3 regions of the Fructobacillus evanidus genome follow, and region 1 is predicted to be linked to each of the others. Evidence: predicted binding sites of a transcription regulator. Region 1 holds the regulator's gene; each other region holds the start of a gene.
What was found. The regulator LexA, encoded in region 1, represses DNA repair genes until DNA is damaged. The targets are predictions, from matches to a motif close to CNAACANNTGTTNG.
Positions count from the first base shown of each region.

Region 2: AABI08_RS07010 (Y-family DNA polymerase) is a predicted target of LexA. The motif match lies at 2,046-2,059, and genes of this name have one in related genera.
Region 3: uvrB (excinuclease ABC subunit UvrB) is a predicted target of LexA. The motif match lies at 2,135-2,148, and genes of this name have one in related genera.

Region 1 is NZ_CAUZLM010000008.1:4,736-8,020, reverse strand. It holds gene thrC (threonine synthase) at 1-520, shown strand, start outside; gene AABI08_RS06535 (aspartate-semialdehyde dehydrogenase) at 572-1,663, shown strand; gene lexA (transcriptional repressor LexA) at 1,778-2,413, opposite strand; gene AABI08_RS06525 (YneF family protein) at 2,669-2,890, shown strand; gene AABI08_RS06520 (lysophospholipid acyltransferase family protein) at 2,901-3,285, opposite strand, start outside.
Region 2 is NZ_CAUZLM010000009.1:4,374-7,658, forward strand. It holds gene AABI08_RS07000 (hypothetical protein) at 33-293, opposite strand; gene AABI08_RS07005 (hypothetical protein) at 280-678, opposite strand; gene AABI08_RS07010 (Y-family DNA polymerase) at 671-2,008, opposite strand; gene AABI08_RS07015 (5-formyltetrahydrofolate cyclo-ligase) at 2,146-2,691, opposite strand; gene glyA (serine hydroxymethyltransferase) at 2,767-3,285, opposite strand, start outside.
Region 3 is NZ_CAUZLM010000002.1:166,040-169,324, forward strand. It holds gene uvrB (excinuclease ABC subunit UvrB) at 63-2,072, opposite strand; gene AABI08_RS02195 (LTA synthase family protein) at 2,184-3,285, opposite strand, start outside.

The DNA.
Region 1 (3,285 bases):
GAATGCGCCGGCTATGGATATTTTGGTGTCGTCAAACTTAGAGCGTCTCTTGTACTTTGCTGGCGGTCAGGATGCTGATTTGATCAAAAAAGATATGGCAGACTTGCAAAGTCAAGGCCAGTATCAATTGGCAGAAAAAACGAGATCTGGTTTAGCGAAGTTTTCTGCTGGTTGGACTAATCAAGAACAGGTAGAAGAAACGATACGAAAGACGTTCCTATCTTCTGGTTATTTGATTGATCCGCACACGGCCGTGGCGGTTCATCAATACCATGACGATGGTCACCAGACCCTTTTGGCCGCAACTGCTAGCCCCTATAAGTTCCCACAAACGGTTCTTGAGGCACTTGGCGAAGAAGTTGTTGGTGGTGAAGGTGGCTTGACTGCTTTGGCAGCAGCAACCAAAACACAAATTCCTGACCAATTGAAGGATTTGTTCCAGCGACCTGTTCGTCATCGGACGTTTATCCAGGCAGCTGATATTCAAAAGCAGATTGAAAGCGCCTTGAAGACAGACTAATTTTCTTCTGTTGTTTATTATGTCATTTAAAAAGAAAGAGAGAATTTTTTTATGGTAGCAAAGACAGCCTATAATGTAGCAGTGCTCGGTGCAACGGGTGCTGTTGGACGTCGAATTTTGGACCAGTTGGCCCAGTCAACAATTCCGGTTGGTGAAGTCAAGGCCTTAGCTTCTGCTCGTTCAGCCGGTCAAAAAATTAGCTTTAAGGACCAAGAATTAACGGTCGAAGAAGCAACTGAAGATTCCTTTGCAGGTGTTGATATTGTTTTGGCCTCAGCCGGTGGATCTACCTCAAAGGCTTTGGCTCCGGCTGCTGTTAAGGCTGGTGCTGTTGTGGTCGATAACTCTTCATACTGGCGAATGAACGATCAGGTGCCACTAGTTGTACCTGAAGTCAACGCCACTGCTCTCAAGGAACATCAAGGAATCATTGCCAATCCTAATTGCTCAACGACGCAATTGGTGATGGCGCTTGACCCAGTTTACCGAGAATTTGGTTTGAACCAGGTGATTATTTCGACTTACCAGGCGGCTTCAGGTGCTGGAAAGGCAGCAATGGATGAGGTTTTGGCTGAAGCTCAGGCTCGTTTGTTGGGTGACGACATGGCAGAATTGGCCCATGTCCTACCGGTGAAGGGTGATAAAAAGCATTTCCCATTAGCCTTTAACTTGTTGCCACAGATTGATGTCTTCGAAGAAGAAGGCTACACACACGAAGAATACAAGATGATCCACGAAACGAAGAAGATTATCTTGGGTGACAAGAATGCTAAGGCCATCAAAGTGACTGGTACGGCTGTTCGTGTGCCAGTTATGATTGGTCACGGTGAAAGTGTTTATATCGATACTGGCGATGAGAAGGTCACAACTGATCAGATTCGTCAGGCAATCGGTGCCGTTGATAATGTGATTATTGAGGATGACCCAGCTACACAAACTTACCCACAACCTCTTTTGGCTGAAGGTAAGCGTGAAACATTTGTGGGCCGCATTCGTCCTGATTTGGAAAATCCGGGTGCCTTCCACTTGTGGGTTGTTTCAGACAACTTGTTGAAGGGTGCTGCCTGGAATACAGTTGAAATTGCCCAAACATTGGTTGAAATGGACTTGGTCCGTGTACCAGCTGACTCAACTTTTGCATAAATAATTTTGAAAAGCCACCAATTTATTCATTGGTGGCTTTTTAGTGCCCTTATTTTGCTATTAAAAAAAGCCCGACTACAAAAATGTAGTCGGGGGCTTTAGGCAAGTTTGTTTTTAGTAAATCGCGTCGCGGTAAAGGGAAACAACTTTTCCCAAAATGGAAACAGATTCCAAGATGATAGGGGCCATTGTATCGTTTTCCGGTTGAAGGCGGTAGTGACCACCTTCTTGGAAGAAGCGCTTAACAGTGGCTTCGTTGTCCTCGTTCATGGCAACGACGATATCGCCATTATCGGCATTTTGTTGGCGACGGACGATTACTTTGTCGCCATCCAAAATACCGATGTTAATCATGGATTCACCACGAACATTCAGCATAAAGAGGTCACCATCATAGGGAATCAGATTTTCTGGAATGGGGAAGAACTCGGTTGCTTCTTGTTCGACGGCTAAAATCGGTTGGCCAGCTGTGACCAATCCTAGGACTGGAATTTTACCGGAAGTGGCCGAAATTCCGAGGATTTCAAAACCGGCTGGTGTCACTTCAATAGCGCGTGCCTTAGTTCCTTCTCCCTTCTTCTCAAGGTAGCCGTTTTTAATCAAACGGGCAATGTGGCCGTGGATGGTTGAAGAGGAAGATAGGCCGACTGCTTCACCAATTTCACGAATGGTGGGTGGGAAACCATTTTTACTTTGATAGTCGTGAATAAATCTCAAGACTTGAATTTGTTTTGAATCAGAACTTGCCATATGTACTTTCCTACCTGTATTTGCTACGTTTATCTTAGCGAATTTTAACCTGAAAAGCAAACAAATGTTCGCGAAAAAACCTTAAGAAATATTAAATTTTATTACAAAATGGGGATTAAATTTAAAATAGTGGATAAAGAAATTTTTTTATTCGAGTTATCGACCTGTTTTCCACTGTTTTTGTAAAAAAATACTGTCTTGCTTGCCTTTATGCTATAATATCTTATAGATTTTCGTAGTTAAAGGAGACCAATAATGGTTGTATTAGTTGGAATTTTGGCTTTGGTCGTTGGTTTGGTTGGGGGATTCTTCTTGGCCCGCTTTACGATGAAGTCGTACTTGGCAAAGAACCCACCCATTTCAGAAGAAATGATGAAGTCAATGATGATGTCAATGGGCCAGAAGCCATCACAAAAGAAGTTGAATCAGATGATGGCTCAAATGAAGGCACAAAATGCCAAAGCACAAAAAAAATAAGCCAAACGGCTTATTTTTTTTGTGCTTTTGGATCGATGTATACCCAGTTGGGATCGATTTCTTTGTCCAAGGCATCAAAAGATTCTTGAATCTTTTGATTGTATTCGGCAATTTTTTCGTCCGTCAAGCGGGCCTTAGGATCAATCACAATTGGTTCACCAAAATTAATTGTGGTATTATTGCGTTTAAATAGATGTGAAAACTTCACGGGACCTTGATAAACTGCTGGAACAATCGGCTTCTTTGAAAGCTTGGCAATCAGGATTGATCCTGATTTTAACTTTTGAGAATGCCGTGATCCGGTTGGAAACATAATAAGTGAGCGATTGCCATTCTTTAACTCGTTGATGGGATATTTGATGGTATCGGTACCGACATTGCGCCGATCAACTGGA
Region 2 (3,285 bases), on a different contig from region 1:
TAAAAAGATGCCTAGTGCTGATTTGCTAGCGATTATACCAACGTCACCTTCACCATCGTTTTTAACTGCAAAGTCGTAATCAGTCCTTCCAAATCTTTCACCCGCCGTCTGGGAACGGTCAAGATTTGACGAGAAATAGTTGAACGCCCAACCTGATTCCACTCAAAGAAAAAATTAACTTGTCCAGCATACCGTTGATCCACCACTCTTAACTCGTAAACGGTATTTTTTGCCCGTTTAAATAAGGGTGTCATTTCCTTTAATATTTCAGTTATTAATTCATTTTCGACCATGATCAACCTCCACAAACTGCAAGTCTTCCCAATTTTTTGGTTCTTTATCTAAGTAAAAACCATCCATAAAAAAGCCCGTTACGCGACCAATTTCCAGGGGACTAGCCCGCCCCTCGATATCAAAGCTATTCGCTTGGACAACAACCCGCTGTGAATTCCGATAAGCCAAAGAAACCACCTGCTGCATTTGCTCATACGACATGGCCTCATGCAACTCCGTCTTATCTGCCTGGCCTTGATCCGTCTTCTGATTTTTTAATCCGGCAGTGTGATCCGAAAGAAAAAAGCCATTCCACTTGACCTTCCCTCGCTCGCGATAATCATGGTCAAAGTAACCCGCAACAATTGCTAACCAGTCTGGATCAGCGGAAAAATCCTTACTCATAAGCATTTCCTCCATTATGACCCCCAACCAAATTAGCTCGGCTAATCGCCGTGGCCCCCTTTTCCAACGAAATTGAACGAACCAGGCTCGCCGCGCCAAAGCGCCGACGAATTTGGTCAACGACCGTATCAACCGGATCTTCTTCCTGGTCAGTTGGACTAGGAGCCTTGTCAAAGAGTGAAATTTCTTGCACGCTTTCACTCGATAAGCCAGAAAAGGAAACTCCAATATAGCGAACTGGGTCACCCGACCAATGCTCTTGAAAAATACGTTTCAAAACGGCCATCAAGGTTTGACTACGGTTGGTTGGCTCGATGCGAACGGTCTGGTGCAGGCCCGTTTTGGGATTGTGGCGCGTGTTAAAAGCGATTCCTTGGTCCGCATAACCCAAATATAGTGACGCCAGGGTTGCTTGTTGTTGGTGCGCCCGGAGGCGACTTGCCACCTGGTCTGCCATTTCTTGCACCACCACTTGGATGGCCGCTCCATCATGGTAATTTTCTGGTAAGACTTGTGAGTTCCCGTAAGACTTATCTTTTGGCGTAATCTTTTCCGTTAAATCAGACCGGTCAATGCCCCAGGCCAAGGCATAAAGTTGCTCCCCCATTAAGCCCAGCCGTTCTTTGAGGGCATATGGGTTTTGTTTGGCTAAATCGCCTATGCTTGCAATGCCCCACCGCTTCAGCTTTTGTGCCGTTTTTGACCCAATACTCCAAACATGACCAAAGTTTGTCACGGGCCACAACTTTTTCGGTACGTCCTCATAGTGCCACTCGGCCAGTAGGTGTGGGGCCTTTTTCGCTTCTAAATCCAAGGCTAATTTGGCTAAAACCGGACTATCCCCGATGCCAACTGAAAGGTAAATTCCCATTTCAGCCAGGACTTGCCGTTGAATTTTTTGTGCAACTTCTCTTGGGCTTTTACCAAAGAGGTGCCAAAAATCAGTGATATCCAAAATTGATTCATCAATGGAATATGGTAGCAAGTGGTCATCGTCAACGTATTGTTGGTAGATGGCATTAATGGCTAAGTTTTTTTTGATATAAAGGTTCATCCGCGGCTCCGCCTTGATTAGGCCAGGAACATCAGGGACATCCTTTTGTCTGGTAACGTTGGAAATCCCCAGCCGCTTCTTAGCCATTGGCGACGAGGCCAAGACCAGACCCCCAGTATCGTTTTCCTGATGTGACATCACCACCAGCATGGCCTTCAGCGGATTTAAACCTCGTTCAACCGCTTCACAACTGGCATAAAAGCTTTTTGAATCGATTAGAAAGACAACCCGCCGGTCTTCATTTTGATAAATTTGTGAAAAATCATTAGTCGTCATCCGACGGATTCCTCCTGTTAAGTCTGTTTTTATTATACGAACAGATGTTCGCTTTCGCAAGAAAAAATCAATAAAAATTTGCTAAGAAAAAGACCCAACGTCACCGTTAGGTCTCTCATCAAAATTTTATATCATCATTACTCATCTGCTAAGGTCAAAACCTGGCCGACAACTTCATCAAAGTTGTCAGGTACCCAATCAGCCCGCCTTTGTTCTGCTAGAGCGAGACTGATACTTTCCCCCTCGTAATCGGCAAGAAAACGGTCATAATAACCGCCACCGAAACCGACTCGAAGGCCGGCATCGCTAAAGGCAAGCCCCGGTACCCAGACCAAATCGATTGCTGATTTCTTCAGTTCCTGGCCATTTTCGGGCTCTAAAATACCAAAGCTTTCACCAGCTGTCAGGGCACTATCGGCACTGATTTTAACAAAGGTTAATTCTCGATCAACCACCTTCGCCAAACCAACCGTCTTCCCAGCCTGCCAGGCGGCCTCCATAATCGGTGTTGTCTCCACTTCAAAAGGAAGCGATGCCGTCACCGCGATAGTTTGCGCCTGAAGCCAGGCTGGTTGTTGAAACAGTTTTTGATATAACTGTTCTTCTTGTTCAGCCTTTGCTAGCGGGCTCAAGGCCTTCAACTTGGCTTTTTGTTCCTGGCGAATCGTCTTTTTGTCAGGCATTTGTTCACCTCCAGCGGATTCAAAGAAAAAAAGCTGCATTAACAGCTTTTCATCATTCTATACCATTATTGGTCATTAAGGCAACTTGTGTGCCATTGCCAAGCGTTCTGCTTGCTTCTTAATGTCCTTTAATGCCTTTTCATCGTCATGGTTGTGAATTGCTTCCACAATCAAACGGGCAACTTCAGCACTGTCGTTTTCATCGAAACCCCGAGTCGTGATGGCTGGTGTTCCGATACGAATTCCAGAAGTAACAAATGGACTGAGTTGTTCGTTTGGCAAGGCCTCCTTGTTCGTCGTGATTGAGACACGGTCCAACAATTCTTGTGTTTCCTTACCAGTCAAATCAGTCTTCGTCAAGTCCAAGTTGAAGAGGTGGTTATCAGTACCACCAGCAACAACACGGATGTCATCAGTCTTTCCAAAGACTGCTACCATTGCTTGTGCGTTCTTGATGATTTGCTTTGCATAGTCCTTGAATTCTGGACGCAATGCTTCACCGAAGGCAACTGCCTTAGCAGCAATCACATGTTCCAAAGGTCCACCCTGTGAACCAGGGAAGATAGCTGAATTAATTTGCTTAGCGTACTTTTC
Region 3 (3,285 bases), on a different contig from region 1:
AGCACCAACCCGCTTGGCCAGTTCACCCCTGTTTTATCACATCGGTGACCTGAGGCCAACCCTTACCGGCCGGCCCGTTTCCTTAATTTCATAATATTATCGCGAATCTTAGCAGCCGTCTCAAAGTCTAAGCCCTTCGCCGCAGCCTTCATTTGGCTAGTGAGGTTTTCCAAAATTTCGGTCTGATCTGATTTTGGCAAATCAGCAAAGTCGACTTGCGTCAAGTCAACATCTTCAACCTCTTCAGCCGCCTTACTTGCACTAATTAAGTCGCGAATTTCCTTTTTAATTGTCTGTGGCGTAATGCCATGCTCCTTGTTATAAGCCATCTGAATATCACGGCGGCGAGCCGTTTCATCCATGGCTTCCTGCATGGAGCGTGTCACCTTATCGGCATACATAATCACGTGGCCATTTGCATTCCGGGCAGCTCGGCCAATCGTTTGGATCAGCGAGCGTGGATTACGCAAGAAGCCTTCCTTATCAGCGTCCAAAATGGCTACCAGAGAAGTTTCAGGGACATCAATTCCTTCACGCAACAAGTTAATGCCGACTAGCACATCGTACTTGCCCAAACGTAAATCACGGATAATCGCCGTTCGCTCAAGCGTCTTAACATCGGAATGAAGGTAAGCTACTTTGATACCAACGTCCTTCAAATAGTCCGTCAAATCTTCTGACATCCGCTTCGTCAACGTGGTAATAAAGACACGCTCATTTCGTTCAACTCGTAGGTTAATTTCACCCACTAAATCATCGATTTGGCCCATCACTGGGCGAACTTCAACTTCTGGATCAAGCAAACCGGTTGGTCGAATAATCTGCTCGACAATATCACGCTTTGGCACCCGAGAAAGTTCGTAATCACCCGGTGTAGCGGACATATAAATAATTTGATTAACGTGCTTTTCAAACTCTGGAAGCTGCAGAGGACGGTTATCCAGTGCTGAAGGCAAACGAAAACCGTAATCAACTAAAGTCTTCTTCCGGGCGCGGTCACCATTGTACATCCCACGAACTTGTGGCATCGTCACGTGACTTTCATCGACAACAATCAAAAAATCATCGGGGAAGAAATCAAGAAGGGTAAATGGTGGTTCCCCCTCTTTGCGACCGTCCATCCAGCGTGAATAGTTTTCAATACCAGATGTAAAGCCCATTTCATTCAACATTGCTAAATCATATTCAGTTCGCTGCTTGATTCGCTGGGCTTCCAGGAGCTTTCCCTCTTTTTCAAACTCCTTGACCTGGTCTTCCATTTCTTGGCGAATACCAACCAATGCTTCCTTCATCCGTTCATCATCGGTCATGAAGTGTTTAGCTGGGAAAATGGCGACATGGTCACGTTCCGAGACCACCTGCCCGGTCAAGGCTGAAATTTGTCGAATACGGTCAATTTCGTCACCGAAAAATTCGACTCGCATGGCCAATTCATCCTGGGAAGCCGGGAAGATTTCAATCACATCGCCTCGCACTCGGAAGGTTCCACGCTGGAAGTCAATATCGTTACGGGTAAATTGAATGTCAATCAGGTCGCGCATCAATTGGTTGCGCCCATATTCGTTACCGACTCGCAGAGAAATCACGTGGTTCTGATATTGGTGAGGGTCACCCAAACCAAAGATTGATGATACTGAGGCGACAACAATCGTGTCATTGCGTTCAAACAATGAAGCCGTTGCCGAGTTACGCAACTGGTCAATTTCATCATTAATCGCGGAATCCTTTTCAATAAAGGTGTCCGAAGAAGGCACATAAGCTTCTGGCTGGTAGTAATCATAGTAGGAAACGAAGTATTCAACCGCGTTGTGTGGAAAGAATTCCTTTAATTCTGAATAAAGCTGACCAGCCAAGGTCTTATTATGTGACAAGACCAAGGTTGGCTTATTATTTTGGGCAATCACATTGGAAATCGTAAATGTTTTTCCGGTTCCAGTTGCCCCGAGCAATATTTGCTCTTTGACGCCATTTTTTAAACCCTTAACAAGCTTATCAATGGCTTTTGGCTGATCACCAGTCGGTTGGTACTTTGAAACAACTTCAAAGCTTTGATCCTTTTGCGGTGTAATCAAGATAACTCCTCCTCGCCTGGTAAAAAATCACTCAGGGATATTATAACAAATATAACAAAAAACGAACACATGTTCTATTACTTGAACGTGTTCGTTTTCCTGTTTTGTTTTTTATTTTAACTCCGGTGCATCCGTTTTGTAATCCGATACAGTCGATTGACCATTACGCAAGGCCAAAATTGAAGTTGGACTCGACGACTGACTCGCCTTCAACGCTTTTAGCGTATTGGCTTTCGTGTAATCATACGATTTTTTATCAATCTTATGGAAGTTCCAACGGTTCTTATCAAAACGTAGCAAATCACCGGTAATCACTTTATCAGAATTTGACAGCGACTCGTCAACGTAAGATTGAACCCGCTGGGCCGTTGCCTTTAACGCTGGATTACTATCAATGGACAGTTTTTGACCAGTCTTACTATCGAAGTACTGATTCTTATACTTCGTATAGGTTGGCGTCGTCCAATCACCATCACGGAAAGCCACAATTTGTGGATTCTGAGTCGACAACAGGTCATGGCCGAACATCGTCATACCGTCCGTTGAGACCCCAAGAAGGTTCATCAAGGTTGGCATCATATCGATTTCACCACCATAGGTATCGTTGATACCACCTTGCAAGCCCGTTGCGTGAATCATGAATGGCACCTTTTGGAACTGGGCCAAATCATAGTCACTAACAGAACTCTTACCAAGCAGCTTCGCAATGGCAGGCTTATGGTTTTCAGAAATACCATAGTGGTCACCGTACAAGACAAAGACTGAATTATCATACAACCCTGCTTGCTTAAGGTAAGCCATCAGTTCACCGAAGGCTTCATCAAGGTAGTGGGCAGTCTGGACATAACCATCAACTGTATTGTCACCAGTCTTCGTGGCTGGAAAATCAGTATCTTCCTTATCCATTTCGTATGGATAGTGGTTCGTCACCGTAATTAACTTGGCATAAAATGGCTGAGGTAACTGCTCGATGTACTGAGCAGTATCCTTCAAGAAAATCTTATCCTTCATGCCGTAACCGACGTTATAACTTGGATTATCGCTATCCTTATAGAAGTTCTTTGAGAAGAAGTAGTTATAACCAAAGGACTTATAAGTATTGTTTCGGTTCCAGAAGGTTGGCACATCACCGTGGAAGGCAGCTGAAGTATAACCTTGTTGACCCAGGATAGCCGGAATTGCTTCAAAGGTATTGCTTGATCCGTACTTGGTC